Regions from separate parts of the Priestia sp. USM5 genome, predicted to be linked through region 3. Evidence: riboswitches for the same ligand, from Rfam matches in the RefSeq annotation. Region 3 holds a riboswitch; each other region holds the start of a gene.

Region 1 (11,047 bases), on a different contig from region 3:
CATCAGATACGACACCTGCCAACTGTTTTAATGAATTTTCATAGCCTTTTAAATTTAAACTTACTTGTTCAGAAGCACTTTTTGCAGTAACCTTGTTCGAACTCAAATCATCTTTTTTTAAAACGTTACTTATACTTATCTGCATAAATATAACTGTTCCTATAAGTGCTACAAAGGTGGTTGTACAAATAAATAAAATCCATTTGGTTCGAATAGATAGCCTTCTATCATCTTTTTTTCTGAATGAAAATTTTTCTCTCATATAGATACCTTCTTTTTTTGAATTTAAATTTACTTTTTACAAATAAAAATTGAACTAAATTACTATCGGGTTATTTCTTTCTTTCTTAACAACGTTTCAATAAATTTTATTTTTCAGTTTATTTACACAAGCTGTCATTTGTTTCAAAGTAAATCTAACTGTACAGTTGGTAGAAGAGTATGAAAGTCTTTACGAAAAGGTGCAAGATATGAAAGGAAGCACAAGTTATTTTGAAATTTAAAGGGGTAATCACAAATAAATACTTATTTAGTCTTATGTCACCTTATTTTGTAATCAAAGAGTGAAAAAAGATTAAATTTAAACTAATGACGGTTTTTATAGATTAGAATTCATAGTATGAGAGACAAACCATGAAAAACTAAGTATTATTGAATACATTTTCCAATACAGGGAAAAAGATTAAAGTGATCATTCAAAGGAGGTTTTCATTTTGGCAGAAAATAAAGACGTTAATGCTTCAAACGAGGATGATATAAAACGTGAAACGCTGACTACACGTCAGGGACATCCTGTAAGAGACAACCAAAATATTCGTACAATTGGTAATCGTGGGCCAGCTACACTTGAAAATTATCACTTTATCGAAAAGATTTCTCATTTTGACCGCGAAGAAGTTCCAGAACGAGTCGTCCACGCACGAGGATCTGGAGCCTTTGGCTACTTTGAAACATATGGAAAAGTGGGGGACGAACCAGTAGAGAAATATACTCGGGCAAAGGTATTTTCAGGTGCGGGCAAGAAAACACCATTGATGGTTCGTTTCTCCACAGTTGCCGGAGCAAAAGATTCTCCAGAAACAGCTCGAGATCCACGCGGATTTGCTGTGAAAATGTACACGGAAGAGGGGAATTGGGATTTAGTTGGGAATAACCTAAAGATTTTCTTTATCCGTGATGCAATGAAGTTTCCTGATATGATTCATGCGTTTAAAGCAGACCCAGCTTCGAACGTACCAAACCCTCAGAGAATGTTTGACTTTGTTTCCCGTACACCTGAGGCTACCCACATGATTACATTTTTATTCTCTCCATGGGGGATTCCAGCGACGTATCGTCACATGCAGGGGTCTGGTGTAAATACCTACAAATGGGTGAATGATAAGGGAGAGGCTGTACTAGTAAAGTATCATTGGGAACCTAAGCAGGGAATTCGGAACTTAACACAAGAGGAGGCAAATACGATACAAGCCAAAAACGTGGGACATGCAACGCAGGATTTATACGAAGCAATTGAGGGTGGAGATTATCCAGAATGGGAGCTCTTCGTACAAATTATGGAGGATGGTTATCATCCAGAGCTTGATTTTGATCCCTTAGATGATACGAAACTTTGGCCGGAAGATAAGTTTCCATGGTTGGCAGTGGGCCGTATGGTTCTAGATCGTAATCCAAAGGATTTCCATGCAGAAATCGAGCAAGCCGCCTTCGGTACAGGAGTTCTTGTGGATGGAATGGACTTCTCAGACGATAAAATGCTACAAGGACGTACCTTTTCTTATTCAGATACACAGCGCTACCGTGTAGGTGCCAACTATCTAAAATTACCTGTGAATGCACCGAAAGTGCCTATTCATACGAATCAGCAGCGCGGTCAAATGGATATTCGTGACCCAAAGGAATCTGGGGATAATCCACATATTAATTATGAGCCTTCAATGCTTGGTGGCTTTCAGGAAGAAAATAAGAAAGACCGTGTTCCACATCAACCAACGTATAATGCAGCCGCAATGAGTGCACCAATTGACCGTCCTAACGATTATGGGCAGGCAGGTCACACATACCGTAGTTTTGAAGATTGGGAGCGCGATGAATTGATTAAAAATCTATCGGATGCACTTGCTATTTGTGATAAACGAATCCAAGAAACGATGATTTCTCATTTTACACAAGCTGATGAAGAATATGGTCGACGTGTGAAGAAAGGTATTGAAAAGAAACTACACGAAATGCAGGATATGAAAAATACAAGTGAGGTACCTGGTCGTAAAGCAGGTAAATCAAAATATGGACAAGGTACATTAGCTGCAAATGAAGCAACAGAAGATGCTGTAAAGAAAAGTCACGAAGTCGATCCTTATTAAGTGAATTGCTCCATTTTAAAAATAGGGAACCGACGTATGGGTATAGTATAATCTTAAGGGAATACCTTGCCTAAAACCTCATGATTTAAAAGATACCTCTCCTAATTGACAGGAGAGGTATCTTTTAAATCATTCTTTAGTTATTTGTCCAGACATCTTGAGCGATTTGAATTACGTGATTAATTTTATTCCATTGCTCTTCTTCTGTTAATTCGTTTCCTTCTTCTGTACTCGCAAAGCCACATTGAGGACTCAATGACAAGTTTTCTAGAGGAATATATTCACTTGCTTCTTGGATTCTTCGCTTAATGACTTTAGCATCTTCTAATGTAGGGAATTTAGATGTTACCAATCCTAATACAACGGTTTGATTGTTAAGTGTAAAACTTTTTAATGGTTCAAAATCTCCTGAACGGTTATCATCATATTCAAGGAAAAGTCCATCTACATGTAAGTTAGCAAAGATAGCATCAGATATAGTATCGTAGCCACCACTTGTGATATACGTAGATCTAAAGTTTCCACGACAAATATGCATCGTAATGAGCATATCTTCAGGCTTTTTAGAAATAGCATCATTTAAGCAACTTACTCGATTATCGATAATGTCTTTTACATCCATACCAAGCTTCTCAACAACCGCATTGATGCGTTCTTCAGAAACGAAATCAATCCAGGACGTATCATCTAGTTGTAGATAACGGCAGCCTGCGTCGTAAAAGGCTTGAATAGCTTTTTGATAAGCAGCCACAGTATCATGATAAAATTGATCTCTGTTTCCCTTGTAATATGTATCTTCTTGAATTCGAGTAAATAACATGTTTGGGCTTGGAATTGAGAATTTAGCAACTTGGCTTCCATCACCATGTCGTTCAACAGCTTCTTTTAAAAACGTGAAGTGTTCCACCATATAATGGTGATCGAAGTCCACTTTACCTACTACCTTAATTGCGTTATTTTTGGTTTTTGCACCTTTGAATTGGCTGATATATTCTGTTTCAAACTGCTCCACACCTTCTAAGCCTGATAAGAAGTCCAAATGCCACCAAGAACGTCTAAATTCACCGTCCGTGATCGATTTAAGACCCAATTCAATTTGCTTCTGAACAAGCTTTTCAATTTCTTTGTCCTCTACAGATTTTAAATCAGCTTTATTAATTGTACCATTCGCATACGCTTTTCTTGCTTCTTTGAGGGGAGTTGGTCGTAAAAAACTACCTACGTGATCAGCTTTAAATGGAGCCTTCACTAATGTCTTAGTCATGGTTTTGTTTCCTTCTTTCTTTTCAAAATAAAAAACCTCTTCTTACAAATAAGAAGAGGTTAATAATCGTTATGGATTCTCTTCTTATCTTCAAGCAAATTGCTACTGGAATTGGCACAGTACTTTAACAGTCTGTTGCCGAGGCTTCCTAGGGCCAGTCCCTCCACCTCTCGAGATAAGAATATTCAATTTATTTAACTAAAAAAAGGTTACACTTGTTTTCTTAGGTTGTCAACAAAAATTCGAAAAATCAGAAATAATACACCTCTTACCTCATTACTTCCTCATTACCTACTGCAGCAAGGGTTCTTTGTTATTTTTCGATTGGACAGGCAAGCTTACCGCAGTAGCTACATAGTATCTAAAGTATTGTAACTCCGTTATCTAATCAGTAGCTAGTTCAGTATCGCTACCCCATTAATACAAGCTTTATAACCCTGTTGAAGCCATTTGTGGAATCTGTAAGGGAGCTGAGCCGAAGAGGCGAAGGGGGCGACCGGATGCCTTGAGCTGAAAAAACAGGTACGTCAAAAGCAAAAAAATTAAAAGAGTGAAAGAAGGTATCAACATGAGAAAAACAAAAGGATTTACCTTTCCAAAAATCTTTTCTCCACCTCACAAACCACCTCTTACGAGACCTCGTCCCCTCAAGGCTTATTCCTTTGTTCCTTTTAGTCCACTAGCCCTGCTTGACCCCACTATTTTGACCATAGGAGGCATTGTCTTAGGAATTGCGATCATCGAACGAATACTAGAGCGATGGGGTGTCATCGATCTTGTTGATCAGTTCGCAAAGGTGATGCGGTTTATCTTACCTGTCACCTTTTATGGGGCCTTATTTTACTTCTTTGCGACATTTATGTTTTGAGGAGGGTTTCAAATGTTTGAGAAACTAAAATTACGTGGAAAGCTTATTAAAGCGTTTCGTACAGCAGAGATTTATCGAGTCATAAAGCGTGGGGATCGTACCTCCTATCAATTTCCGAAGATCCATCGAATCGATCATCAGAACACCTACACTCGGTATGCTTTTTCCTTACTGAATGGGATTGATCCTGAACTTTTAAATAAAAAAAGATGGGCATTACGACAAGTATTAGGCAGCAATATTGAAGTGAATGGCAGCTTAAAGAACTTTAGTATTACCGTTCATCACAAAAGCCTACCTAAGATGCTCAATTATAAGTATGAAGTCATTCATCCTCATATTGAGAAAATGGAGCTCCCAGTATGCATTGGTCAAGATATCTATGGAAACCCTGTTTCATGGGATTTTGCGGATTTGGAAACCTTACTGATTTCTGGCGAAATTGGAGCTGGAAAAAGCAGTCTCATGCGTGTCATCCTCACCACGTGGGTGAAATATTCCTCTCCTGAAGACTTGCGCTTAGTCTTAGTGGACCTTAAACGAGCCGATTTGGGCTTATTTCATGAGATTGACCATGTGGATGCGCTTTGCTTTGAAGCAAAAGACATGCGAAAACCTTTTGCATTATTACGAGCTGAAATGTATCGAAGAGGCGATTTATTGTTAGAGCATGGCGTAACACATATAAGCAGGCTTTCATTTAAGCTTCCTCGGATCGTTGTGGTAATTGACGAAATGTCCATCGTGAAGAAAGAAACAGATCTTGTAGAAATGATCCAACAGTTTGCCAGCCAAGGTCGTGCATTAGGTGTTCATACGATTATTGCCATGCAGCGTCCCGATGCAGATTTATTAAATTCAGCATTAAAGGCCAACTTACGGGTACGGATATCTGGTAGGCAAGCTGATGCAACCAATGCCAAGGTTGCCGGAGTGATTGGAACAGAAGAAATCGATGCTGCGGCTAGAGGCCGTATGAAAATAAAAATTGACGAAGTGAAGGAATTTCAAGCGTATTTCTTAGATGAAGAAGCGTGTAAAGTAATGCTTTCTCCTTATAAAACACGCATAAAAGACCCTGAACCTCAACTGGAGGTCGTACCACAGTCTATCTTTGGATTATTAGAGAAGGAGGAACAGCGATGAGTTTCCGTTTATCTCAACGTGATAAAGACATCATTGGGTTTATCAACCAGTTTCGAGCCGTAGATCGAGACTCGTTGGTTGAGCTGTTCTTTAAACAGCTGAAATCGCCTGTAAATGCGTGTAATAGTGTGATGGTACGTTTATATCGATTAGGGGTAATTGAACGCACTCAGCAGTATTCTCCAACCGTCTATTTGCCTGTGGATGCAAAAATCAAAAAGAACTCTCAAAAAATATTACATTTCCTTTCTATCTTGGATGTCTATAAACAAATGTGTACGTATAGTGTGCCTAAGAATGTCATTGTCGAAGATAAGCCCACCGGACGAAAAGGAGGGATTGAACCGGATCTCTTTTGTATTTTTAAAGGATCTCCTTTTTGGATTGAAATTCAACGAAATCAGTATTCAGAACAGAAAATGCAAGTGAAGATTAACCTTTATGAAGAGTTTTTCTTTTCGGATGAATGGAAGGCATTGCATTGGCAGCCAGAGGACCGATCAGCTATCTTCCCTTCCGTTATTTTGATTACGCCTGTTCGTTACGCGGTGTCTTCAGAACACATCCGAATCATACAAGTAGCAAGTATTCATGAACTTATGGAGAAATATAAAAGTTCTCATAAAAAACAAAGGGAAGAAAGACCAAAAGTAGTATCATCGTCAAATGGAATCAAAATTAACTTAACATAGGAGACTAAGAAACTATGTTTTCTAATAAAAAAGAAAGCTACCCCATCGTTGCAGGACAGGTAGCTTTTGAGGGAATTCATAAACTAATTTATAAAAAGTCTGAATAATTTTACAATAATTTTATAAATAAATCAATATAAGATGATCTTGAAGACATATATATAACGTGCACTTTTTATACATCCTCCTCCCACTTGGGTATCGAGTAAACGCAGTCATATCAGGGATGTATAAAAAGCTGCATATATGTAAACTAGCTACTTGGTGTCTTGAAATAAAAAAGTCCCATTGATATTACTCAATTTATAGAAGGAGCTCCGTATATCATATACAGCCTGAAAACAGAAAAAACAACTGGGCCCGTTCAGTTGTTTTTTCTGCTACATTTATTTGATTAAAGGATGGAAACTTTACAGCTTCTTGAGTAGTTTGTTCATAACATGTGAAATTATTCAATCTAGTAGACATAACAAAAATAGACAGAATATTTCAATTAATTAGTTTACTTTGTAATCGCTTTCATTTATAATAAGGGTAGGTTGGATGGCATGAGTGGCTGTCATAGTATTTAGCGTAGGCGGGGCTGATACGAGAGAACAGGGCATAAAAGAAATGTCCTTTTTTATTTTCATGAAAAAGGTAAAAATAACATTTGATAATTTAAGTCAGGAAATATAACAGAATGATGGTTTTTTTATTCTAATTATGTAAAATGAAGTTGTGTAGAATCTACATAAAAAAGAAAGGATTATCTTTGGGGATAAGGTAGTCCTTTTTTTATTGGTTCGAAAATTACACAAATATTTATATTTTCAAAATATTAAGTGATGACATTGATCATCATAGATAGTAAGATATAAGTGGTCAGCCTAACGGTGGGTTCACGTTTGATAACCCAAATCATGCTTATAGGAAAGAGCATTTCTCATTTGAGAGGAATGCTCTTTTCTCTGTATAAGAAAAAGCAGGCTTAAGCCTGCTTTTGTAGCCTTAGAGGCTATTTTATAGTTAAGAAGTACGTATTAGTTCTTGTGAGGATTCTTGATACAAATTCAGAAACTGTTGAACAGCTTCTGTCATACATGATGTATTCCACTTCTTTAAGATACTTCTTTTTTGATTCTTAATCGTGCACTCTTCTTTATGGAAAATGTCTTGTGTTGCTGAAATAGAATGACCATCAAGAGCAAAGACTTCTTGTTCTGCTTGAGTTATTTGATTCATAAATACTTTCTATTCCAGGGTTTTACATTCTTTTTCTTCATTCTTTAGCCCAGCAACTTCACCAACTAAATCAGACGCTACACTCAAGATATTTTCAATACCCATTAATAGTTTTTCGCTTTTATCCATGATAAGGCCCTTCTACTTTTTGAGGGCAACCTATGTTATAATAAAAGTCCGTTACGTACTAAGTTTTGACATCGGGGTGCTTTCCTAGCCGGGAAAGTGCCCTTTTTCATTTTATTTTGTTTGGACTTGGATTGTTTATAATAATGTTTGATCAAGAATCTTGTATATAACAGGATTTTTTTGTTTGATAGTAAACCCATTTCATTGACTAAGAAATAGCTGAGAAATACACTCGTTGGATTTAATTTATCTAACGAATGCTGTTTCGTTGTTGCTATATTAGGATTCGATGAGTTTTTAACGACTTAAATGTTCATCATGAAGAAGGAGAGAATTGAATGGTTACAACAAAAAACCAAAAAAAGATTGCAGTAAAAGATCTAGAAACTGATACAACAACTGTTGAACAGCTAGCGTATTATCGAATATTAGCCCCACTAAAAGTTAGATCACTCTTATCTCATCTTAATTCAAGTGAAAAGAAATCTATTTCCTTTGATTTTAAAAAAATGAAAAATGGGGATTTAGATCCTTTACGTCACAAATTTATAGAAGAGGTAGACAAACAGCAAACAGGCTTTACTGAAACATCTGAAAACAAAGAATCTACGGCTTACAAAGTAGATTTTGTTAACATGCAAAAGGAAGCTTTTAATTTATTTGAAGAGATAATTCACGTATATGGTATCCTAGACGACGGTATTAGGTTACCAGTGAAGGAAGCTAAATCAGATGAGTTAAACGAAGTGGTTTACATGAACAGTGAATCCACCCTTGTTACTTACCAAATCATTGAAACAGAGAAAGGATTCAAGGTCGTTATAGAAGATACTTTAACGTTGAATTTTGATAGGAGAAAGAAATATGGTCTATTCCATCTACAAAAAGTAAAAAGCCTCGGTTCCTATATGAAATGTTTGCGATTAATAAACTATTACATACAGCGCAATAAGTTTCCTTTTCAATCTTTACAGTTATCTGGTGGAACATTAAATTTAAAGGGACATCTCGAAGAAATTGAGGAAGAGATTGAATCTTACAAAGAACTGATAGATATCTGTACTCAAATTGGAATAAGTGAAGATTATATATTCGATGATAAAGAAGATTTACCTTCCCTATTCAATGCTATAATCAATATCTTTAAAAATAAACAATATAGCTTGCTTAATATTCGTCAAGAAAAACTGAAAAAAACGGAGATAATCAATATTGGACTTTCTAACTATGTAAAACTATCATTAGTGTATACAGATGGATGTTTCCTTAACCTTTATAGTGAAGAAGCGTTAAAAATAATGGATAGACCTTCGTCTATAACAGATGTAGCTAGTAACCAAAGCCAGGATAATATTGAGCCTGTTATATTACCTGATAATCAGGGGAGTTATGACCACAAAGTAAGTATGTTTGCTTCTCAGAAAATTGAAGGAATGGTGAAAGATACAAACTTTGATTTTGACATAGTAAAATTATCTTTTGCCGATGAACATCATGATATACAAGCTGACTTAACAATTACTAGTTCTTTAGAGTATATAGACTTTTATGATAAAACCCTCGATGAAAATTATTTAGAGCTTGCTCTTGATCTAAATCAACGATACTTAGCTAAGTATCCAAAAGATGAAATTGCAAAAGTTAATGTTTATCTTATTAAACTCAAGCAAGGCCATAAATTATCAGAAGATGAACAAAATGATCTTTATAACATACAAGTAAGAGCAGAAATGAATAACGAGCAAACAATATGTTTTGCATGTGAGGTTTTGTTGAAAAATAAGACAAAAGCGAAGAGAATATTTGCTACTCTTCCTGGTGAAGAAAAAGAAGAAATCATGGAATTTCCAATTTACCGTTTTTATCAAAACTTGGAGTAGTATGCTCATTTTCCTCTGTATATAGATTGCTAATAAACTTTTATAAAAGCTCCCTTTTATATTATAAAGTTCTTTGTCCTTAATACAATAAATAAGCCCTATTTACCCACAATAGGGCTTATAAATTAAAAAAGTCTTCTACTTTTAGTTTTGGGTCAATTTTTTTTAAGACATTCATAATTTTCTTAATCGTGGTACCTGATGGGATATAATTTGAATCATTATAAATCTTGCTAACTGTTTTTCTATCCATCTTAGTTACTTTAACTATTTCCGTTTGATTATAGCCTTTGTTCATTAAGTATTTTCCTAATTTACTCTTTTTGGTTATCTTAGGCATGAGAGCACACTCCTTTTTATAAAGGATTGACACTTTCAAAAAAAATATTCATTTTAGGGAAAAAATTCCGCAATAAAATTTATTTACAGCATATAATAAACTATAAAATAAACAATATATAAATATTGCTTATGCAGAGTTGGAATAATGTCGATATTTTTGTCATAATCATATAGCATGAATACAGTTAAGACCGCCTTATAGACTGATACATATTGGGCGGTCTTTGTTGTCGATATTCTTTGAAATTGAACTTCAAACAAAAAACCTTTTCCCTCTAGGTGGAGGGAAAAGGTTTTTTGTTTGAATATTAGATAACAAGATACCACCATTCTAGCAAATCATTTTTCAAAAAAGGTTTTTAACCACTTATAAAAACTCTTCTTTTGTTGTTGTGCTTTTTTTAACGCTCGAATTTCACGAGCCATTGAGATTAATTGACGTTCGCGTTCCTCAAACTTGGCATCGATATAGCTTTGTATCTCTTTCATTTGTATCTCACGTGTTTCTAAGCTAAGGGCTTGCTTTTCAGTTGAAATATTTGGTGGAGTGTCTGGTACTAGGTTGAATTTTTTTGCAACGGTTATAACGGCTTTTTCTAAGGTCATTTCGGGATGGGCATAAATTCTTTTTAGTTCGTGAAAGATGGTAACGTCGTCATTTGTATAATCTAATCTGCCGTGTTTTTTAGTAAATTGCACACCAATTTTGGCAAAATGAAAGTTGTATTTTCGTATAGTTGCTATGGGCAAACCAAGTATATCAGCTAATTCTTCGGTGGTATATGCTGCTTCTGCGGTTATGACTCTCAACATATGATCACCTCCTCTTATCAAGAGAACTATTCTAGGTATATACGTTAAAACCTTCAATTAATAAGAGAACGAGATATTATATCTTGTAATGCTATTGTTACTATAGTAATCGGTATTCTCAATTGAGGGTATATTATCATGTTTAGCTATTTACTAACGTCATAGATTAAATATTTGGCCTCTCCCCTCATCGTGATGGTTTTTCCTGATTCAGCGATGCATTTAGCTATATAAACATAAACTATCTAAAGAGATTAATCTAATAAATCATTAAATAGTGCTATCTTAATTTTAAAGTGTAATATCTACTGGATTTGAGTCAATAA
Region 2 (11,047 bases), on a different contig from region 3:
AACAGAAAGCGCGGCGGCTTATTTAGTATCTCAACAGCCTGCTCTTGTCGGAATTGATTCGATGAATATTGACGACACAAAAGGAAAAGCAAGACCAGCTCATACGCTGCTTTTAGGAGCGGGCATTGTGATTGCTGAACACTTATGTCGCTTAGATCAACTAACGGGGTCCTTTTTATTTTACGCCGTGCCTCCTAAAATAAAAGGAGTCGGAACGTTTCCGGTAAGAGCATTTGCGGAGGTAGAAAGAACATGATCCAATTACATAGATACAGGGAAGTCCAGGAATTTAAAAACCAAGTCGAGCCGTTTTTAGCGAAAAATGAAGTTCTTCATAACTTAGCGCTTGGCATTTTACACAGCTTACATGAAAACAGCAAACCGAATTTTATGGGCATTATTTTAAAAGACAGCCGTGCTGCGCTTGTGTTGCTGCAAACCCATCCTCAGCAAATCATCCTGTCTCAAATACAGAAGCTAACGGATGATGAGCTGAACGAAGTAGCGGAGCTGTTACAAGAAACCGCCGTACCGGGCTTAGTTGGAGAAAGGCAAACGGTTTTATATCTTTCTCAAAAACTAGCAGCGCTAAAAAATCAAGAAGCTTCGTTGAAAATGGATCAGCGCATTTATCGGTTAGACAAAGTAAAAAAAGCTGCGGACGCGGAAGGAGTGCTGATAAAAGCAAAGTTGGAGCATCTTCCGCTCGTGGCGGAATGGATTTGGGAGTTTATGGGCGTCATTGGAGAGCCTGTATCAAAAGAGCAAGCTGTCAAAACAGGCGAAGCTTTTATTAAAGCAGAACGGCTATTTTTATGGGAAGTGAACGGGAAGTATGTGTCAATTGCTAATGCTACGCGTCCGACAGCCCACAACGTTACGATTAACTTTGTGTATACGCCGCGGGAAGAACGTAAAAAAGGCTATGCATCAAGCTGTGTGTCCACGCTTTCTCAGCTTATGCTAGACAGCGGTTTTCAAACAACAAGTCTATACACGGACACGACAAACCCTACGTCTAACAAGATTTACATGGAGATTGGGTATGAACACGTAGCTGATTCCGCATTAGTTTTATTTCATGAAAAAAAGTAGCAGGCTGCCTGCTACTTTTTCTATTTCTTAAGGTTTTGCAACTAAGTTTACGTGATTCAACGTTTTGCTATCATCAAAAATAAATTCAAGATCATAGGCGCCGGCATGATACGTGTATCTCGTTTGAGTCGTACCATCACCTTTTACTTTGCTTGTAAAGTTTGGCTGACCTAATTCTTTCTTTAAGTTAGCTTGCGTGATGGACCCTAAATTTGTTTGACGCTCTACATTTGTACCAAAATAGCGAATTTCGTTAATGACGTTATTTTGGTCATAACCAAATGCATATCCAGGATGGCCCATTTCCGCATGATAGTAGTCAAAGTTATTTGATGAACCTTCAGGCGGAGGACCGAACTGATCTCGAACATCTTGACGCAGGCTTTTGCCAATTTTTAAGTCTGCTGTTAATCGCGGCACTTCACCTTTCACCGCGGCGTTATAAATTTCGTTAATGTTTTTTACAGCTGTTTGACTTTGACTGCTTGTTTCTTGAGATGTAGCTGCGTGTGCTGGGGTATCAAGCTGAGCCACAGGAGCAAATCCAAACGCAGCAATTCCTGTAATCGTCGCAGCAGCAGCCGCTTTTGATAGTCGTTGTTTCATTTTCATGATTTTTTCCTCCTATATATAACGATTTAGCAATCTCAGTCTACCTAAAAGAGAAGGTAGGCCAGAATGGTCAAGGAGTCTTAGTTGAGTTGGTAACTGATATATATAATGTAACACGCCTTTCAGAATATAAACGTCAGGTAAGGTGAAAAGCAAAAAACGATTCATTCCTCATAGGTGAAAAGATTGGTTTTTATTCCTTTATTATGTAAAAAAACGTAATATAGGGAGGATTCTAAGTCTTTATAAAAAACTAGATAATAACTGTAAGTATGATACAATAAATCAAGTATTTGTTAAAAATATAATATTTATTGCTGGAGTTTTGATGTATGGAAAAAAATTTGATGAGAGGTACGCTTTTGTTAACAGCGTCTTCTTTGCTAACAAAGATTTTGGGTTTTATTTATATTATTCCGTTTACAGCGCTAGTCGGAACGTCAGGTTACGCGCTTTATAAGTATGCATACGGTCCATATACCTTGATGCTAAGCTTATCGACAATGGGTCTTCCGCTTGCTGTTTCGAAGTATGTATCGAAATATAACGGTCTTGGAAACTACAGGGCAGGGCAAGATCTATTAAAAGCAGGCCTTCTATTAATGACGATAACAGGCATAATAGGATTTTTAGTCCTCTATACCATGGCGCCTTCGCTCGCTGAGCTAGTGATTAACGGAAAAGATTCCTCAGGAAATAGTCAAAAAGACGTGGTATACGTGATTCGAATGGTGAGCTTTGCTTTAATTATTATCCCGCCTATGAGTCTATTACGAGGCTACTTTCAAGGTAACCAGTCCATGGGACCATCCGCGCTAAGTACAATTATTGAACAAATAGTGCGTGTGCTGTTTATTTTAGCAGGAGCATACGCTGTTATTCATCTCTTTCATAGCACGATGACAAAAGCTGTTGGAATTGGTACGTTTGGAGCGTTTATTGGAGGCGTAGGGGGAATAGGGATTCTCGGTGCGACGTATCTAAAGCGCAAGCGGCTGATTATGAAGGAAGTGAACAGCGGAAAGAATAATAAATCTGTTCCGTTCTCTTTAATGTTCAAAGAGCTTGTGACGTACGCTGTTCCGTTTGTATTAGTTGGTTTAGCTATTCCAATCTATCAAAATATTGATACGTTTACGATTAACATGCTTTTTCAATCAATAGGGTATGGACAAGCTAAAGCCGAAACAATCAACTCTGTCATTGGGTTAGCGCAAATTTTAGTAATGGTGCCGGTATCGCTAGCGACTGCCTTCAGCATGTCGCTGATTCCAGGTATTACATCTTCTTTTGTGCAAGGAAATTTACGAGAAGTAAAAGGAAAGATTACAAAAACGCTGCAGCTGCTGTTGTTTTTTACTCTTCCTTCTGCGGTGGGGCTTTGTTTATTGGGTAAGCCGGTATATATGATGATCTTTGGAGCGAAAAACAGTCCTGAAATCGGTGGAGTTGTTTTACAATGGTATGCGCCTGCTGCCATTTTATTTGCTCTTTTTACCGTAACAGCCGCGATTCTTCAAGGAATTAATCAGCAAAAAAAATTAATTTTTGGCTTGGGCTTAGGTATTGTTATGAAGATAGTATTAAACGTACTGTTGGTTTCAAGCTTAAAAGAAATTGGACCTGTTGTCGCGACGTACGGAGGATATGGTGTATCGGTTATCTATAACTTTTATTTAATTGAAAAATCCATTTCTTACCGAGTTCAATCACTAGGAAAAGCCGCGTTGACGCCTGTTTTATTAGTAAGTGTGATGTCAGCCGCTGTGCTTATTGGCAATTATGCTTCTCACTATTTTCTAGAAAATAAGCTGTCTGCATCTTCACTTGCGATTAGCACGTCTTGTATTTCAATAGCTTTAGGTGCTGCTGTGTATCTAGGGCTTGGCGTCAAAACAAGTTTAGGGCAATCTGTTGTGTTAAATAGAAGAAAAAGAATGTAAAGGAGAGAAAGAAGTGTCAAAACGATTTGTACTAACCGTAGCCGCTGGAGGATGTATCATAATCTTCAGCGCGCTGCTGCTACTAAACTGGGAAAAGGTGTTCGGAGACTACCGTCCCATTCAAACAGCAACAGCCGTATTCAAGTTAGAAGTGGGAAGTCAAGATGTAGCAAAGACTACGGATTCAGATAATGTTCTTTACTATATGGTGAAAAAAGGACATTTAGATGAATATATTCAACTGATGGATGAAAAAGGCTATGTGTTAAAAGAGAAAGATATTGATCATAACCGACTTGTTTTTAACAATGGACAAGAGGATGAGCAAATTTACTACAAGCGCTTTGCTAGGAAGTATACGATGATTGATGGAGAAGGGTAAAGGCTTTACATATTTAGTAGACTAAAACCTTATAACTCTATCTGTTTTTAGAGTTTTTTGAAGAAAAAGAAAAATAATATTGACAATTATGACAAAAAGCTTAATACTGACTTTATTACATAAAACAAATACAATTTGTTTCCTTATCAAGAGAGGTGGAGGGACTGGCCCTGTGAAACCCGGCAACCGCTGTCTATGACAGAATGGTGCCAAATCCTTAAGAGTGTATCGCTCTTAGAGATAAGGAAGAAGCTGAAACAAAGCTCTTCCTTATTTATTTAAGGAAGGGCTTTTTATGTACAAAAAACAACGAGGTGATAATTTGAACAAAGCAGACCGTATTAAACGAATGAAAACACCGGAAATTGATCCAAAGTATGAAGGACGAGTGCCTCAGGGTCAGGTAGTAACAGAGCGCTTTCCCATTTTACATGAAGGGGACGTGCCGGAGTATAACTTAGAGGAGTGGACGCTTCGGGTGTTTGGATTGGTAGACAAAGAAGTAACCCTTTCATATCAAGATATAATGGATATGCCGCAAACGACGGTGAAGTGCGATATTCATTGCGTAACGAGATGGACAAGGCTTGATAATGAATTTACGGGCGTATTGTTTACAGACTTTTTAAAAGCAGTTGGCGTGGAGTTAAAAAGTAAATACATCATGCTGCACGGAGATAATGACTATACGTCAAACATTGAAGTACAGGATTTGCTGAGAGACGATATTCTTCTTGCTCATTCTTTTAACGGAGAGCCGCTTACACCTAAGCATGGATATCCGCTGCGATTGGTTGTGCCGCATTTGTACTTTTGGAAAAGTGTCAAATGGCTTCGAGGCTTTGAAGCTATTGATGAAAACCATCCGGGCTTTTGGGAGCAAAACGGCTTTCATCTTAGAGGAGATCCGTTTAAAGAAGAGCGTTTTTCTGGAGAAGATTTAGGAATTCCAGAAGATGAGTGGGTACATAAAGACTATGATTAATAAAAATGCCTATGCGTGTGCATAGGCATTTTGTTAGCGCTGGCGGTTTAATTCCCACACAACGTGGCGAAGTTCAGGCAAAATCAGTTTGGTCATAGCTAGGCGAACAGCACCGCTTGATCCTGGTGTAGAAAAAACGGCTTTTTCGTTAACCGTCCCGGCAATTGCCCGGCTCATAATCGCTGCGCTGCCAATGTCTTCGGTGTAGCTCAGCATGCGAAACAGCTCGCCAAACCCGACGATTTCTTTATGAATCAGCGCTTGAACGGCTTCAATTGTGACGTCTCGTTTTGTAATGCCGGTGCCGCCGTTTGTGAGAACAACGTCAATGTCCTCAGCACTGCATCCGGTAAGTATCGCTTGTTGAATCGACGTTTGATCGTCTTTTACAATTTCATAGGAAGCGACCTGCATCTCGTGTTCTTTCAGAAGTTGAATCATTAGCGCGCCGCTTTTATCGGTTTCTTTTGTACGTGTATCGGATACCGTAATGACTTTGCAGCGAACGGGCTGAGTTGCTTTGGATTTATGTTCATGTACGCTCATTATGTACCTCCTTTACGCTTCCGTACGCTTGTAGTCACCGTTTTTGCCGCCTGATTTTTCAAGCAGATATGTTTCGCCGATAATCATGCCTTTATCAATGGCTTTGCACATATCATAAACGGTTAGAGCGCAGGCAGAAGCGGCAGTTAAAGCTTCCATTTCAACGCCCGTTGAGCCTTCCGTTTTAACAGTTGCTTCTATTAATAAACGATACTTGTCATTGCTTGTATCCCAGTCAAATGAAAGGTTTACGCCTTTTAATAAAAGAGGGTGACACATCGGAATAATGTCAGACGTGCGTTTTGCTGCCATAATCCCTGCTACTTGTGCGACAGCAAGCACATCGCCTTTTCCGATTTTATGTTCTACGATGGCTTCATGAATTTCTTTGTTAACAAGTATGCTTGAACGAGCTGTTGCAACGCGTCGAGTGATAGATTTTTCGCTAATATCGACCATATTGGCACGGCCTTGGTCATTAAAATGTGTAAAAGAAGACATCGGTGTTTTCATCCTTTTTCAATAAATTTTGTTGTATGATAGAAATAGTGAGGTATGCTATGATTTTACACCATAGCGTAAAAAGTGAACAGACATAAAGGAAGTGAAGAATGTATGTTAGAAAGCAGAACACCTATTTCGATTCCTGAAGCAATTGAAAAAGTTATGACATATAAAAGAAAAGGCAGCATTGAACGCGTATCGATCACCGAAAGCTACGGGCGCTATTTAGGAGAAGATATTATTGCCGACCAAAACGTGCCTCATTTTAATAAATCGCTTTATGACGGCTTTGCGGTTCGAGCACAAGACTGCGTAGAAGTATCAAATGAACATTCTGTAGAGTTCGAAGTTGTAGGTGAAATCGGCGCCGGCTCTGTGTTTGAAGAAGAAGTAAAGCCGTTTCAAGCGGTGCGTATTATGACAGGAGCGCAAGTGCCTCAGTCATGTGATGCGGTTGTGATGCTTGAAGTAACGAAGTCGTATGAAAAAGAAGGCAAAACGTATATGGCATTAAGCAGGCGGGCTTCAAAGTGGGAACACATTGCATTAAAAGGAGAAGAAACAAAAAAAGGAGACGTGCTCGTTTCAAAAGGAACGCGCATCAATCCAGGCGTCACGGCTTTTTTAGCTACGTTTGGCTATGCGGATGTAGCCGTGGTGAAGCAGCCGGTGGTTGGCGTGTTAACAACGGGAAGCGAACTGCTTGATGTGAACGAGCCGCTAGAACCAGGGAAAATCCGCAACAGCAACTCTTATATGGCACTTGCACAAATCGTAAGAAGCGGGGGAATTCCGAAATATTTAGGGAAGCTTGAAGATGATTTTGACCGCTGCTATGAAGCGGTAGAAAAAGCGCTTGAAGAAGTGGATATTTTACTGACAACCGGCGGAGTATCCGTTGGCGACTATGATTATTTACCGGCTATTTATGAAAAGCTTGGCGCCAATGTGCTGTTTAACAAAATTGCGATGCGACCGGGAAGCGTCACAACAGTCGCAGAACGAAACGGACAGCTGCTGTTTGGATTATCAGGAAACCCATCTGCTTGCTATGTCGGGTTTGAACTGTTTGTACGTCCGATTGTTCGCAGCTTTTTACATTCACCGGCGCCTCATTTACATAAAACAAAAGCGGTGTTAAACGGCTGTTTTAAAGAGCCTAACGCATTCACAAGAATGGTGCGAGGAGAAATGACAGACGAAGGGGGAAGGCTCTTAGTAACGCCTGTTGGCATGGACAAGTCGGGTGCTATTTCATCTTTAGCTGCGGCGAACGGCTTGATTGTTCTTCCGGGTGGAGAGCATGGATACGATAGGGGAATAGAAGTGGATGTGCTGCATCTTGAAAAAGAAGGTACAAGTTCGCTTTGGGTATAAAAGCAGAAGTCTGCTTATTGCTTGTCCTTTTTTTCAATAAGAATTTGAAGCAGTTCTGTAATTCGATCTAATTTGCTTTCAATGCGCACGAGTAAGTAAAAAGATAGCGCAACTGGAAAGCCTAATTCTTTAATATAACTAACCAAGTTTTCTATAATTGCATACCTCCTTCACTTAGAAGATATATTATCATATGTGATTTCTAAGTATTTGTTCGCAGGACATACACCCATTTTTAAGACAAAAGTCCTTTGAAAATAAGAAAAAGCAGCCTCGGCATTGGCAAGCGAGGCTGCTTTTTTTGTAAGGTTTCATTTATACGTATTCGAGTATAAATGACTATTAAATTTTAACATGTTTTTGAATATAAATACTACTTTGGATGTGTTCTAACATATGAATAAAAGGTGCGCTTTTAATTCATCAATTACGTTGGTTCTCCTAATCAAAAGCCAACTAAATGAAGGATGTATAAAAAGCGGCATATTCTATAAAAGTGACTCTTTCAGAACCCTTACTTCCCTAGGGGTTCTCTTTTTCCTGTGTGCCTAAGAGGGTGGTTTGTGTACACGGTCTTAATCCTGAGATAAATAAATCCAGTTCATTTCATCAAATTCTTCAATACTATAATTTGCGCCTATGCTTTTTAATATTTTATTGAAGAATTTTAGATTAACTTCATGATCATACAAATCTTCTTGAATGTATTCTTTTATAATAAAGTTTGTTAAATTTGTATTGTTAACAAAGTCTGAAAAGAACGATGTTATAAGGTCTGAATCTTCTTCGTTTAATTTTTCATCATTAATGATCGAAATCCTAAAAACGTTTAAAATCGCGTCAATATCTTCTGCATCCATATAACACAATGGATCTAGTTTTTTATCTTCTTCTGTAAACGGATTTCGAGTGTCTTCAATAACTACATAAGATATGATTCTTCCATTCCTTGATACATGGAAGATTTCTAAATCACGCAATTTTAAAATTCTATGAAGCGAGATCATAAGTTCCTCCTATTAAAATGTTGATGTACGATATTTTAATAAATTAGATATTGGTAAATCTAAAAAGTATAGTATTCAGTTTACAGTAAAATAATCTTGTGTGGTATTAATTAACAAATATATAAACATATACTTTGTTAAGGAGGAGTAGATAAAATGTATTATTTAGAACCAAAAGATTATGATAAGATACATAACATTTTAAAAGCATCATTTAAGACTCCTACATTTGCTTTTTCTGTCGTTAATCATGTTATTGAAGGATCTGTGTATGTAAATGATCGTATGAGGCCAACGTCAGGATTTCTTAGAATACCTGCAGGTGACTATTATGTATTTGGTAAAGGAAATGATGGGGTGTTTAATAAATCTCTCTATCGTTACTTTGTTGAGAATGTTTATGGTAAGGAAAAACGTTTTACTGTTTTTACTCCATCGACCGACTGGGAGGCTTTTTTTGACGAGACTTTCGAACCGTACGTAAAGAAAATGATGCGTTCTAAGTATAGATTTGTTGCTTCAAAAGTTCCTTCTAAGTACAATCTTCCCGATCTTTATGAGTTAAAAGATTTTAACTCCGACGCTTTAAGAAAAAGTAAGAATTTTAATGAATCATATATAGTGGATTACTGGGGATCAGAAAGTCATTTTCTGAAAAACGGATTAGGCGTTTGTGTTATCCATAAAGAAAATATTGTCGCTGAATGTGTGTCGATCTTTCATAGTGGAACAATAGCTGAAATCGATATTGTGACTAATCCTAGCTATAGAGGACGGGGACTGGGAAAGATAGTAGGTCAAGAGTTTATAAAAATGTGTTTAGAAAAGAATGTTATGCCTGCTTGGGATTGCGATAATAATAATAAAGCATCGAAAGTATTAGCTAGTAAACTTGGATTTTCTAATGAAGAGAGGTACGCTTTATATGTATTAAAATGAAAAGCCCTAAAAATAGGGCTTTTTTGTACAGATTATACTTTTAAAGCAACAAAGTCTAGATAGAATAAGCATGTGTAAGCACTGTTCTAAAAATATGTTACAATGTAATTATAAGGAATAAGAGGGGGATATAGGGATGTTAACGGCAGCAGTTGTAACTGTTTCAATTTTATCTTTAGCTTGGATTGTAGGGAAAAAAGAGCAGCCGAGTAAACAATGATTAGAAGAAAAGCATCTGAGGTGGTATATATGCAAAGGCAGCAAGGTATCACTGTACTTTTATTAATGCTAGGAATGGCAGCTATTTCTTTAGGGATGGCTTTGAAAAATGTATTTCAGTACTCTCCTACGGTGGGATGGCTTTTAGGAACTGCAATTTTAACAGGTAATTCTATTTATACAGGTGTACAAATTAAAAAGAAAAGTCATACATAATTAATTTTTTAAGTGCTTGGATAAACATTATCCAAGCACTTTTTTAGCTTATTACATTACAGTAACTACTCGTGTATAGGCCATATCTAAAGTACACGAATCTATTAATAAATATAATTTATATTTAAATTTCTTCTTTTTCCATTGCTCTCGCATTAATAATTCTGTTCTTATGCGTTTCTCCCCAGTCTTTCATAAGTAAAATGATTGGTTCGAGAGATCTTCCGAATTCGGTTAGGGAGTACGGGGGGATTTCTTTATAGATTTCACGGTGAACAATCCCGTCTTTTTCTAACTCTCTTAATTGAAGGTTTTGAGAGGACATAAGTGAATATAGAAGAAACGTTAGAGCTTCTCTTTTAAGTTTAATTCCATAATCACTTCTCGTTAGGTTTTAATCGTATTTGAAAAGGGTATAGTATCCTTTAGTCAAGCTGCTAGAATAATTGTCGCAAACGTTCGCAATCAATATAGATACACTGTTCTAAAAACAGATGTCCACCCCAAAACAAAGGGGAGAACATCCAGTTTTGACATGCAGGAACGCAAAGCGTAGAATCGTTCTAACAGATAAACAAATTACTATTTTAAGAGGCTTAAAATTTAGGTTGATTTTATATAAGGGAGCGTACATATTTGAAAAATCAGTTTGCTCAATTAATACAGAATAATGAAAGCGTTCATATTTACTACAATATTGACGATATGAAAAGTTACTTAGACAATCTTGTGTCTTATATTGTTTCGGGTATTGAACAGAAGAGACATACTTTAGTTATAGAAAGTGAAAGATTAATTCCATTAATTTTTGAAAAATTAGAGGGAATTCTAACTAAAGATCAATTAACCTATATACATACTATTAATAATTTTGATTATTACTGTTCAAGTGGAAGTTTTCAGCCTGCCATAATCTTTGAACACCTTTCTAGACACTTAGATCCTTTCTATAAAAACAATACATCTTTTCAAATATGGGCTCATGTAGAATGGGGACAGCAAGAAGGAATTATACCTATTCTAGAAGAGTTTGAGAATGAAGCCGATAAATTAGTAAACAAAGGCGGATTGTATTTAGTATGCGCTTATGATGAAGAGAGAGTACCGGAAGTTCTTAAGCTCGCTTTAATGAAATGCCATCCATACGTAATTTTAGAAAACAAAATTGCGCCATCCCATTTATATGTAATGACAGATGCAGTGTAATTGCTATTTTGGTTGG
Region 3 (11,047 bases):
TATCATTCATCCACTTTTCTACATTTGATTTAGGTTGAATGGCGTAAAAAGATGAATCGACTTCAACAATTGGAAAATGGCCTGCGTATACGGCAAGCTTGTCTCTTGATGAAACACCCGCTTCATATAATGAATCATGATCTCCCCAGCCTGTAACTCCAATATAAATCATGCCATTCCTCCTCTATTTTCTTAGATTGCTTTTCTTTATTTTAATACAAACGATACAAAAAAACTCGTTTGCTTAAACAGCAAACGAGTTTTTATCTATTATTAACCGATTGAACCTTCCATTTCAAATTTGATTAGACGGTTCATCTCTACTGCATATTCCATTGGAAGCTCTTTTGTAAATGGTTCAATAAAGCCCATTACAATCATTTCTGTCGCTTCTTCTTCAGAAATACCGCGGCTCATTAGATAGAATAATTGTTCTTCAGATACTTTTGATACTTTCGCTTCGTGTTCAAGTGAGATGTTGTCATTTAAAATCTCATTGTACGGAATTGTATCAGAAGTTGATTGGTTATCCATAATTAGCGTATCACACTCAATGTTCGCACGTGCACCTTCTGCTTTACGGCCAAAGTGTACGATACCGCGGTATGTTACTTTACCGCCTTGTTTTGAAATTGATTTTGATACGATCGTTGAAGATGTGTTTGGTGCTAAGTGAATCATTTTTGCACCAGCATCTTGGTGCTGTCCTTTACCAGCAAGGGCAATAGATAATGTCATACCGCGTGCGCCTTCGCCTTTTAAGATAACAGCTGGATATTTCATTGTTAACTTAGAACCGATGTTTCCATCAATCCATTCCATTGTTGCGTTTGCTTCACAAACTGCACGTTTTGTTACAAGGTTGTATACGTTGTTCGCCCAGTTTTGAATTGTTGTATAGCGGCAATACGCGTCTTTTTTGATGATGATTTCTACAACGGCACTGTGAAGAGAGTTCGTTGTATAAACAGGTGCTGTACAGCCCTCTACATAGTGGACGTGTGAGCCTTCATCAGCAATAATTAACGTACGCTCAAACTGTCCCATATTTTCAGAGTTAATACGGAAATAAGCTTGTAATGGTGTATCTACTTTTACGCCTTTTGGTACGTAAATGAATGATCCACCAGACCAAACCGCTGAGTTAAGAGCAGAGAATTTGTTATCCGTTGGCGGGATAACTTTTCCAAAATGCTCGCGGAAAATATCTTCGTTTTCTTTTAGCGCCGTATCTGTATCTTTAAATACGATACCTTGCGCTTCAAGATCTTCTTTCATATTGTGATAAACAACTTCAGATTCGTACTGAGCTGATACACCCGCAAGATATTTTTGCTCTGCTTCAGGAATACCAAGTTTATCAAACGTTTGTTTAATTTCTTCAGGAACTTCATCCCAAGAGCGTTCAGACTTCTCAGATGGTTTTACGTAGTACGTAATTTCATCAAAGTCTAAGCTTGCCATGTCTCCGCCCCACTGTGGCATTGGCATGTTGTAGAAGTGCTCTAGAGATTTCAAACGGAAGTCAAGCATCCATTGTGGTTCCTCTTTCATACGAGAAATTTCTTCTACGATTTCTTTTGTTAAACCGCGTTTAGAGCGGAAAATTGATACGTCTTTATCGGAAAATCCATATTTATAATCGCCGATTTCTGGCATTTTTTTAGCCATCTTTTATTACCCCCTACTTGATAGGATTGGGAATGAATGAAGGTCTTATTTTTGTTCGTTAAGACCTTTTTCCATCGCTTTCCACGCTAGTGTTGCACATTTAATACGCGCAGGAAATTTTGCTACACCTTGAAGTGCTTCAATATCTCCTAAATCTATACTATCATCATACTCTTTACCTTGCATCATGTCAGAGAAGATATGGGCCATTTTAAACGCTTTGTCTACTTCTTGACCTTTAATTGCTTGTGTCATCATTGAAGCTGATGACATTGAAATTGAACACCCTTCACCTTCGAACTTTGCATCCACCACTTTGCCGTCCTCTACTTTTAAAGAAAGTTCAATGCGGTCTCCGCACGTCGGGTTATTCATATGAATGTTCACAGTATCTTCATTCAATGTTCCACGATTACGCGGGTTTTTATAATGGTCCATAATTACTTGACGATAGAGAGTATCTAAATTATTAAAAGCCATTTGTAAAATACTCCTTCGTTTTTATTAATGATGACACCAATTTATCTACTTCTTCTTCCGTGTTATACAGATAGAAGCTTGCACGTGCAGTAGACGATACGTTTAAATATTTCATCAGCGGCTGCGCACAGTGATGACCTGCACGAATCGCAATTCCATCAGCGTCTACTACTGTTGCAACGTCGTGCGGATGCACATCTTCAATATTAAACGTCACAACACCCGCTCGCTCTTTCGGTCCGTAAATCGTAATTCCATCTACTTGCGATAAGCGATCCAGTGCATATTGCGCTAGCTTGTGCTCATGTGCTTGAATGTTATCTAAACCAACTTCTTCTAAGAAATCAATCGCTGCACCTAAACCAATTGCACCTGCAATGATTGGCGTACCTCCTTCAAATTTCCAAGGAAGCTCTTTCCACGTTGATTCGTATAAGTTTACGAAGTCAATCATTTCGCCGCCAAACTCGATTGGTTCCATTTTTTCAAGAAGCTCTTTCTTTCCATAAAGAGCGCCGATTCCAGTCGGTCCGCCCATTTTATGTCCAGAGAAAGCAAAGAAATCACAGTCTAAATCTTGTACATCCACCTTCATGTGAGGCGTACTTTGCGCACCATCCACAACCATTACTGCACCGTTAGCGTGTGCAATTTCTGCAATTTCTTTTACTGGGTTAATTGTACCCAATACGTTAGATACTTGCATAATCGATACAATTTTTGTGTTAGATGTAATCGTGCTTTTTACCTCTTCTAGTGAAAGTGCATGATCTTCTGTTAATGAAATATATTTTAACGTTGCACCTGTTTCCTTGGCAACTTGCTGCCAAGGAATGATGTTACTGTGATGTTCCATATAAGTAATCACAATTTCATCACCAGGTTTAAGATTCGCACGGCCATAGCTTGCAGCTACTGTATTAAGAGCTGTCGTTGTACCGCGCGTAAAGATAATCTCTTCCGTTGATTTTGCATTAATAAACTTACGAACCTTTTCACGAGCGCCTTCGTATCCGTCTGTTGCTCTTGTACCAAGCGTGTGAACACCTCGGTGTACGTTTGAGTTATATTCTTTGTAATACTTCTCAATTGCTTCAATTACAGCAAGCGGCTTTTGTGAAGTTGCTGCACTGTCTAAATAAACGAGTGGGCTGCCATTTACCTCTTGGTCTAAAATAGGAAATTGTTTACGAATATCAGAGATATTCATTATCGAACTTTCCTTTCAATTAAATCCGTTAATTGTTTTTTAACCGTTTCGATTGGCAACTCGTTTACCACTGGTGCTAAGAACCCGTGAATAACTAGACGTTCTGCTTCTGTTTGCGGAATACCGCGGCTCATTAAGTAGTAAAGCTGAATTGGATCTACTCGTCCAACAGATGCAGCATGTCCTGCTGTTACATCATCTTCATCAATTAGAAGAATTGGGTTTGCGTCTCCACGTGCTTTTTCACTTAACATTAACACACGGGATTCTTGCTCAGCGTTTGATTTAGATGCACCGTGTTCAATTTTACCGATACCGTTAAAGATTGAAGACGCGCTTTCTTTCATAACGCCGTGTTTTAAAATGTAGCCTTCAGAATGTTTTCCGAAGTGTACGATACTTGTTGTTAAGTTTTGAGACTGCTCTCCACGTCCAACTGTTACCGTTTTTGTATCTCCATATGAACCGTCGCCCATTAGATACGTTGTATTTTCTGAAACTGTATTTCCTTCACTCATTAAGCCTAAAGCCCACTCAATGCGACCATCTTTGCCCGCTACGCCGCGGCGGTTCACATAAGTAGTTGTACCTTTAGCTAAGTAGTCAACAGCTCCAAACGTTACTTTTGCATTGCTGTTAGCGAATACTTCCGTCACGATATTGACAACACCGTGTGACTCTTCAGCAGTAGCAATGTAGTTTTCTACATATGTTACTGAGCTGTTGTCTTCAGCTACAACAATAACATGGTTGAATAAAGCTGCTTCTTCATCTTCACGGACAAATACAGCTTGAAGAGGCTCTTGTACTTCTACATTTTTAGGAACGTATACAAATACACCCCCGTTTAATAACGCTGCGTTTAATGCAGTTAAACGGTGCTCATCTACTTTAACTCCGTCTTTCATGAAGTACTTCTCAACAAGGTCGCTATGCTCTTTAGCAGCTGTTTGAATATCTGTAAAGATAACGCCTTGAGATTTTAGCTCTTCTGTTAACGTTGAGTATGCAGCTGTTTGGTCACGCTGAACATATAGATTCTTAACCGCTTCTGTATCAATCAGTGCTTTAACCACTTCTGGAAGCTCGTCTACAGATGAGATTGTGCTTGCCTGTGAAGTGTGCTTGTCAAAAGCAGTAAAGTTCCATTTCGAAATGTTTGTTTTATCTGGCTTTGGAAGTGCAAGATCTTCTGCTTTCGCAAGAGCTTGTAAGCGAAGATCTAGCAGCCAACTTGGTTCATTAGCTTCTTTTGAAAAGCTGCTGATGTACTCTTGATCAAATGGTAATTTCGTATCAATAGTCATAGAGATCCTCCTAACTCTTAAGCTTCTTGCTCTACAGTTTCGTCTTCAATACCTAATTCTTGTTTGATCCAGTCATAACCTTCTGCTTCTAGACGCTGCGCTAATTCTGGTCCACCTGATTTTACAACACGACCTTGCATCATAACGTGAACTTTATCTGGTGTAATGTAGTTTAATAAACGTTGGTAGTGAGTGATCATTAAGCAACCAAACTCGCTGCCGCGCAGTTCATTAATACCTTTTGATACAACTTTTAACGCATCGATATCTAAACCAGAGTCGATTTCATCTAAAATTGCAATTCCTGGTTGAAGCATCATTAATTGAAGAATTTCGTTACGCTTCTTCTCACCGCCAGAGAAACCTTCGTTTAGGTAACGCTGAGCCATGTCTTGATCCATTTCTAAGAAATCCATGTTTTTGTCTAATTGACGGATGAATTTCATTAGTGAAATTTCTTCGCCTTCTTCACGACGAGCATTAATTGCTGAACGTAGGAAGTCTGCGTTTGTTACCCCGCTGATTTCACTTGGATATTGCATCGCTAGGAATAGACCTGCACGAGCGCGCTCATCTACTTCCATCTCAAGTACATCTTCGCCGTCTAGCGTGATGCTTCCTTGTGTAACCTCGTATTTAGGATGTCCCATGATTGCTGAAGATAATGTTGATTTACCAGTACCGTTTGGTCCCATGATTGCATGGATTTCGCCGCCCTTAACTTCTAAATTAACACCTTTTAAAATTTCTTTACCTTCAATTGCAACATGAAGATCTTTAATTGTTAAAGTTGACCCTGCCATATTAAAACCTCCAGTTATAGACGTATATAGTAAAAAACGATATACCTATATCTTTTTAATTATTCTCATTTTATTCTCATTACAATCTTATAACAAATGAAAACTTATAGCAACCTTTTGACCCAAAAGGTTTTAAACCATTATGTACGTTTTTTAAGACTAAATCCACTCATAAAAAAGTTGCCTTAAAAGACTCGATAGAGCCTTCTAAGACAAGCTTTTTACCCGCTTTATTTACTTAGTGCGTGTGGCTAGTCAGTTCTGAAACACACTCTTGGACAAGCGTAACGGACTGACTCATCGCTGCGCCTCCGCCAAATGCCGCTGATACTCCGCATGCTTCTAAAATTTCTTGCTCAGTTGCACCTTGATCAATGCAGCCTTTTGTATGATAAATCATACAGTACTCGTCTTGAGCTACTACGCTGATTCCTAGCGCGATTAACTGCTTTTCTTTTTTAGAAAGAGAACCTTCTCCAAAACATGCTTCAGTAAACGCATTAAACGTTTTTGTTACTTCCGGCAATTTTTCGCTAAATTTCCCAACACCCATTTTATAATCATGAAGTGCTTGCTCAGTTGAATGACGTGCTTCTTGCTGCATAACGTCAGCTCCCATCATCAGTAAAGTTTTCACGGTTAGTATGCGTGAGAAAAATAAGAGTTATTCGTTTTGATGCATACAAAAAAGCACTTGCCCAGAGTGGGCAAGCGCTTTTCTTCTATTATTTATTTACCGGCAATACTCCGCCTTTGTATTTTTCTTTAATGTAGTCTTGAATTTCTTTAGAGTGAAGAACTTTTACTAAAGCTTTCACTGTATCTTTATTTTCGTCACCTTTGTGAACCGTAATGATGTTTGCATATGGGTTGTTTTCTTTGCTTTCCACTGCGATTGGATCTTTTACTGGATCTAAACCAGCATCGATAGCATAGTTAGCATTGATAACAACAGCGTCACCTTCATTGTTTTTGTACATTTGAGGTAACAATCCGCCTTCAACATCGGCTTTAAATTTTAAATTCTTAGGGTTTTCTACAATATCTTTAATTTGTGCGTCTGTTTTCTTTACGCCTGGTTTTAATTTGATCACGCCAGCTTTTTCAAAAATCGATAAAATACGTCCTTGCTCTGCTACTGCATCACGCATAATAACTGTGCCGTTTTTCGGAAGATCTTTTAAGCTTTTGTATTTTTTAGAGTAGATACCAATTGGTTCAATGTGAATGGCACCGGCACTTACGAAATCATACCCTTTTTCACCTTTATGATCTTTTAGCACTGAATTCATATAAGGAACGTGCTGGAAGTAGTTTGCATCAATTTCATTGTTTGCAAGAGCTGTGTTCGGTAAGATGTAATCTTGAAATTTTTTAATCTCTAAGTCAATTCCTTGTTTTTCCAAAATAGGTTTTGCTTGTTCTAAAATTTCAGCATGAGGCGTATTAGATGCACCCACGACAATTTTCTTTTCATCTTTTGATCCATTGTTAGATCCACACGCCGCTAATCCTACTACTAGCGCAGATGTTAATGCTAAAGCTGAAAGCCATTTTTTCATAATAAATAATCCTCCCTTTATCTTTTATCAATTTTTGCAGTAATCGCATCTCCAATAAGTTGGATAATAAATACAATAATCAAAATTAAGATCGTAGCGGCTAGCGTTACGTCATTATGACTGCGCTGGAATCCTTCTAAATATGCAAGGTTTCCAAGACCCCCAGCTCCAATCACACCCGCCATTGCCGTATAGCCGACTAACGCAATGGTTGTTACTGTCAAACCGGAAATCAAAGCTGGCAGCGATTCAGGTAACAGCACTTTAAAGATAATAGTGCTTGTTGTGGCTCCCATTGATTTAGCAGCTTCAATAACACCTTTATCAATTTCACGCAGACCAATTTCTACAAGACGCGCATAAAATGGTGCTGCTCCAACAATTAAAGCCGGTAACGCTGCATTAGCGCCTAAAATACTTCCTACCAATGCTTTGGTAAATGGAATCAGTAAAACAATTAAAATAATGAATGGAATGGAACGAAAGATATTTACAACCGCCGACACAATGGCATATAAAGGTTTGTTTTGCCAAAGCTGTCCTTTGGACGTTAAAAATAAAAGCAAGCCCAATAAAATACCTAGAACAAATGTGGCTACAACTGAAATAGCCGTCATATATAGTGTTTCATTTGTCGCTTGAATAAAATCATCTAAAATAACGTTTGGAAATAGTTTCTCAAGCATTTGTCATTACCTCCACTTCTACCTGCTGCTCATGAATGTATGCAATGACTTTTTCAACTTCTGTTAATTCTCCGTCTAAATGAACGAACAACGTCCCGTATGAACCTGTTTGTGTATGAGAAATCTTTCCTTGCAAAATATTAATCGTTACATCAAACTGTTTTAAAATCGTTGTAATGAGCGGTTGCTCTGCTTTTCCGCCAACAAACGTCAGCTGAATAATTTGCCCGCTTGGATACAGCTCTTTTACTTGTTCAATCGTTTCAAACGTTTCCTCTGGTTCAGAAATCTGTTGAACGAATCGTTTTGTAATCGGCTGCTTAGGTTTTCTGAATACTTCTAGCACTTGTCCTTCTTCTACTACTGCCCCATTTTCCATAACGGCTACTCGATGACAAATTTTACGAATGACGTGCATTTCATGAGTAATCAATACAATGGTTAACCCTAGCTTCTCATTAATATCTACTAACAGATCTAAAATAGAATCTGTCGTTTGAGGATCAAGCGCTGATGTTGCTTCATCACAAAGCAATACTTTTGGATTGTTCGCTAGCGCTCGAGCAATCCCAACACGCTGCTTTTGTCCGCCGCTAAGCTGTGATGGATAAGCATCTTCACGCCCTTCAAGCCCGACTAGCTTGATAAGTTCGTCTACTCGTTTCATTCTTTTTTCTTTTGAAATCCCTGCTATTTCTAACGGAAAGGCAATATTTTCTCGTACCGTACGCGACCACAAGATATTAAAGTGCTGAAATACCATACTAATTTCTTGTCTAGCTTTTCTGAGTTTTCCGCCTTTAATTTTTCCAATATCATTACCTGCTACTTCGACCGTTCCTGTTGTTGGTGTTTCTAATCCGTTTAGCAAGCGAATCAAAGAACTTTTCCCCGCTCCGCTATAACCAATAATTCCGTAAATTTCTCCTTGGTTAACGGTTAGATTCACATTATCAACAGCTGTTACTTGACCGCTTTTGGCCTGATAAATTTTTGTAACGTCTGTTAATGTAATCATATTTCTTCACCTTCTTTAATAAAAACTTAATTATGTTAGGTTGCCCTATAGGATGAAAAAGCCGTAAAACAATTTTCCCCATTAAAAAAGCCTCTCTGCGCATGACAGAAAGGCTCGATATTTAATCCTTTCTCTCATCTTTCAAAGCGCATAGCTTTGCAGGAATTGGCACCATTTCAGTTAGTCTGACGGTTGCCGGGTTTCACAGGGCTCAGTCCCTCCACCTCTCTTGATAAGAGTTCGCAACAATTATTTTGTTTTTGGGAAATATTCATTCATTTATGAACATTCATGAGTGTGATTTTAGCATGTGTCAGATAGGCTGTCAACAGATTTTGTTCTTGGGATAATATCCCAATATTTCAACAGCCCCAACGGTTCGCTCTCTTTCAACTTCTTCATTTTAAACAAACGTTTGATTATCGAAGCTCCTCGAGTACGTGCTCGATGGAATGAAACGCGTAGAGTTTTTTTACCATTTCACCATTTTCCACTTCAATCAAACAAGGTACGCTTTCAATAGAAAATAATTCTGCTTTTGAAGGCATATAATTTAAATTGCTCATTCCGATGGTTACATCCGGCAGCATCGCTTCTGCCACGGTTAACATTTTTTTTGCCAGCTGACATGTCCCGCAAAAAGGCGTATGGAAAAAGATAAAGGCTCTTTCTCCTTCTTTTAACTGATCATCCAGCTGTTTTTCGCTCCATTCTTGCATGTTGCTCATTCCTTTTATGTTAAAAATTCTGCATTAACATCGATATTGGCACTCAGCAATACTGTTGCTATGTGATGTCTAGGGGCGGCAGCAACTTCTCGGTACATTTTATCAATATATAGATGCTCTGCTTCCGGAAGCTCTCGTTTAAATTGTTTTCTCAGCTTATTCCCTGAATCATCAGAGTCAACGAGTATGTATACCTCTTTGTTAAACGTACAGTCAATAATTTCATCCAGCTTTGATAAACTAATCGTACCGTTTGTACAAATAATTTCAATTGGTTCTCGAATGATATCTTGAATACGCTTTTTATCTGACTTTCCTTCGACAATAATTACTTTTTCAATTTCAATTAGCCCCATTTTCATCACCCATAATCGTCAGTTGTATAGTAACATCATTTCTTTATGCTATACAATATTCGTTAATGTATCACAGTTCACCTGTTTTTTAAAAGAAATTTGCAAGAAAGAACTCTTTTAAAAGGCAGTTTAGGCCATATTATCTCTATAAAACAAGAAAAACAGCGGCAGTTGCCACTGTTTAGCACCATCCTGCTTCTTCATCGCAGTCTGTATATTTTTGCGTTTCACCTTGTTTTTGTACGTCCGCGTATTGATAGAACTTATTATTTTCTTGCGAATATCCTTCTTCAAAGCGGTATTCATTGCCGCTTGTTCCGTAGCTAACTTCACCAATTGGCTGCTTATCAACGTATAATTTCATACCGCCGTCATGAAATTTAGCTGTAACGCGATCTGTAACGTCCATTTTTTGTTTTTCAAACATAAAAAGACACTCCTTTAGCTTGTTTACTAATAGAGTGTCCAGTCAAAAACTTTTCATAAAGACAATTTATGGAGGAATATTATCCTTCGTTTGTCATTTCTTCGTATTGCTCTGCTGTCATCAGCTTGTCTACTTGAGAAGCATCAGATGGTTTGATTGTAATCATCCATGCTTCTTCGTATGGAGATTCATTAACAAGTTCAGGACTATCGCCTAAGTTGTCGTTTACTGCTACAACTTCACCGCTAATTGGTGCGTAAAGCTCAGAAACTGTTTTTACTGATTCAACGCTACCAAACGGCTCGTCAGCTTCTACTGTTGCTCCTACTTCTGGCAGTTCAACGAATACGATGTCTCCAAGCTCAGCTTGAGCGAAATGTGTAATACCTACGCGGACAACGTCTCCTTCTGCTTTTACCCATTCATGCTCTTCAGAATAACGCAAATCTTTTGGTGTACTCATCTTAATCCCTCCAAAATATGTATCGTAATTTGTTTATATAAAAAGCGCCTTCAACGTGGAGAACACTTTCTACAACCTAAAATAACTTCCTATTAACAGTGTAACGTAAAAGGTAAAAATTTTCTATTTGAAAACTTACTTCCACACGTCCTCAAACTGCTCTTCTTTGAAACCAAGCGTTACTTTTTGTCCATCTGCTAGCAGCGGACGCTTAATTAACATGCCATCTGAAGCAAGAATAGACAGAAGTTCGTCTTCACTCGCACTGCTTACTTTATCTTTAAGACCTAACTCGCGATATTTTTTACCGCTTGTATTAAAGAATTTTTTTAATTC

The links. A riboswitch is a leader RNA that binds a small molecule or an ion and turns the genes downstream of it on or off. The one in region 3 is predicted to bind S-adenosylmethionine.
Region 1: linked by a shared signal. The riboswitch ahead of ACWATA_RS28080 (5-methyltetrahydropteroyltriglutamate--homocysteine S-methyltransferase) and the one ahead of ACWATA_RS27695 (methionine ABC transporter ATP-binding protein) in region 3 are both predicted to bind S-adenosylmethionine.
Region 2: linked by a shared signal. The riboswitch ahead of ACWATA_RS05650 (sulfite oxidase-like oxidoreductase) and the one ahead of ACWATA_RS27695 (methionine ABC transporter ATP-binding protein) in region 3 are both predicted to bind S-adenosylmethionine.

Annotation. Positions count from the first base shown of each region.
Region 1 is NZ_JBSGKN010000007.1:45,211-56,257, forward strand. Features, by position in the region: gene ACWATA_RS28070 (methyl-accepting chemotaxis protein) at 1-262, opposite strand, end outside; gene ACWATA_RS28075 (catalase) at 714-2,363, shown strand; gene ACWATA_RS28080 (5-methyltetrahydropteroyltriglutamate--homocysteine S-methyltransferase) at 2,500-3,627, opposite strand; SAM riboswitch class I at 3,709-3,809, opposite strand; gene ACWATA_RS28085 (hypothetical protein) at 4,196-4,495, shown strand; gene ACWATA_RS28090 (FtsK/SpoIIIE domain-containing protein) at 4,508-5,641, shown strand; gene ACWATA_RS28095 (hypothetical protein) at 5,638-6,333, shown strand; gene ACWATA_RS28100 (helix-turn-helix domain-containing protein) at 7,342-7,557, opposite strand; gene ACWATA_RS28105 (hypothetical protein) at 8,025-9,566, shown strand; gene ACWATA_RS28110 (helix-turn-helix domain-containing protein) at 9,685-9,906, opposite strand; gene ACWATA_RS28115 (MerR family transcriptional regulator) at 10,248-10,721, opposite strand.
Region 2 is NZ_JBSGKN010000001.1:1,086,767-1,097,813, forward strand. Features, by position in the region: gene ACWATA_RS05625 (cyclase family protein) at 1-256, shown strand, start outside; gene ACWATA_RS05630 (GNAT family N-acetyltransferase) at 253-1,095, shown strand; gene ACWATA_RS05635 (YjgB family protein) at 1,123-1,707, opposite strand; gene ACWATA_RS05640 (putative polysaccharide biosynthesis protein) at 2,040-3,650, shown strand; gene ACWATA_RS05645 (hypothetical protein) at 3,664-4,032, shown strand; SAM riboswitch class I at 4,173-4,279, shown strand; gene ACWATA_RS05650 (sulfite oxidase-like oxidoreductase) at 4,355-5,017, shown strand; gene ACWATA_RS05655 (MogA/MoaB family molybdenum cofactor biosynthesis protein) at 5,051-5,563, opposite strand; gene moaC (cyclic pyranopterin monophosphate synthase MoaC) at 5,576-6,064, opposite strand; gene ACWATA_RS05665 (molybdopterin molybdotransferase MoeA) at 6,179-7,444, shown strand; gene ACWATA_RS05670 (YvrJ family protein) at 7,459-7,590, opposite strand; gene ACWATA_RS05675 (terpene synthase) at 8,020-8,451, opposite strand; gene ACWATA_RS05680 (GNAT family N-acetyltransferase) at 8,608-9,390, shown strand; gene ACWATA_RS05685 (hypothetical protein) at 9,640-9,825, shown strand; partial or broken gene ACWATA_RS05690 (winged helix-turn-helix transcriptional regulator) at 9,950-10,135, opposite strand; gene ACWATA_RS05695 (MEDS domain-containing protein) at 10,462-11,031, shown strand.
Region 3 is NZ_JBSGKN010000006.1:58,703-69,749, forward strand. Features, by position in the region: gene ACWATA_RS27650 (DUF72 domain-containing protein) at 1-172, opposite strand, end outside; gene sufB (Fe-S cluster assembly protein SufB) at 274-1,671, opposite strand; gene sufU (Fe-S cluster assembly sulfur transfer protein SufU) at 1,717-2,151, opposite strand; gene ACWATA_RS27665 (cysteine desulfurase) at 2,141-3,361, opposite strand; gene sufD (Fe-S cluster assembly protein SufD) at 3,361-4,668, opposite strand; gene sufC (Fe-S cluster assembly ATPase SufC) at 4,686-5,471, opposite strand; gene ACWATA_RS27680 (carboxymuconolactone decarboxylase family protein) at 5,710-6,075, opposite strand; gene ACWATA_RS27685 (MetQ/NlpA family ABC transporter substrate-binding protein) at 6,197-7,033, opposite strand; gene ACWATA_RS27690 (methionine ABC transporter permease) at 7,051-7,719, opposite strand; gene ACWATA_RS27695 (methionine ABC transporter ATP-binding protein) at 7,712-8,737, opposite strand; SAM riboswitch class I at 8,869-8,976, opposite strand; gene ACWATA_RS27700 (thioredoxin family protein) at 9,157-9,456, opposite strand; gene ACWATA_RS27705 (toprim domain-containing protein) at 9,471-9,821, opposite strand; gene ACWATA_RS27710 (YusG family protein) at 10,003-10,248, opposite strand; gene gcvH (glycine cleavage system protein GcvH) at 10,328-10,711, opposite strand; gene ACWATA_RS27720 (arsenate reductase family protein) at 10,847-11,047, opposite strand, start outside.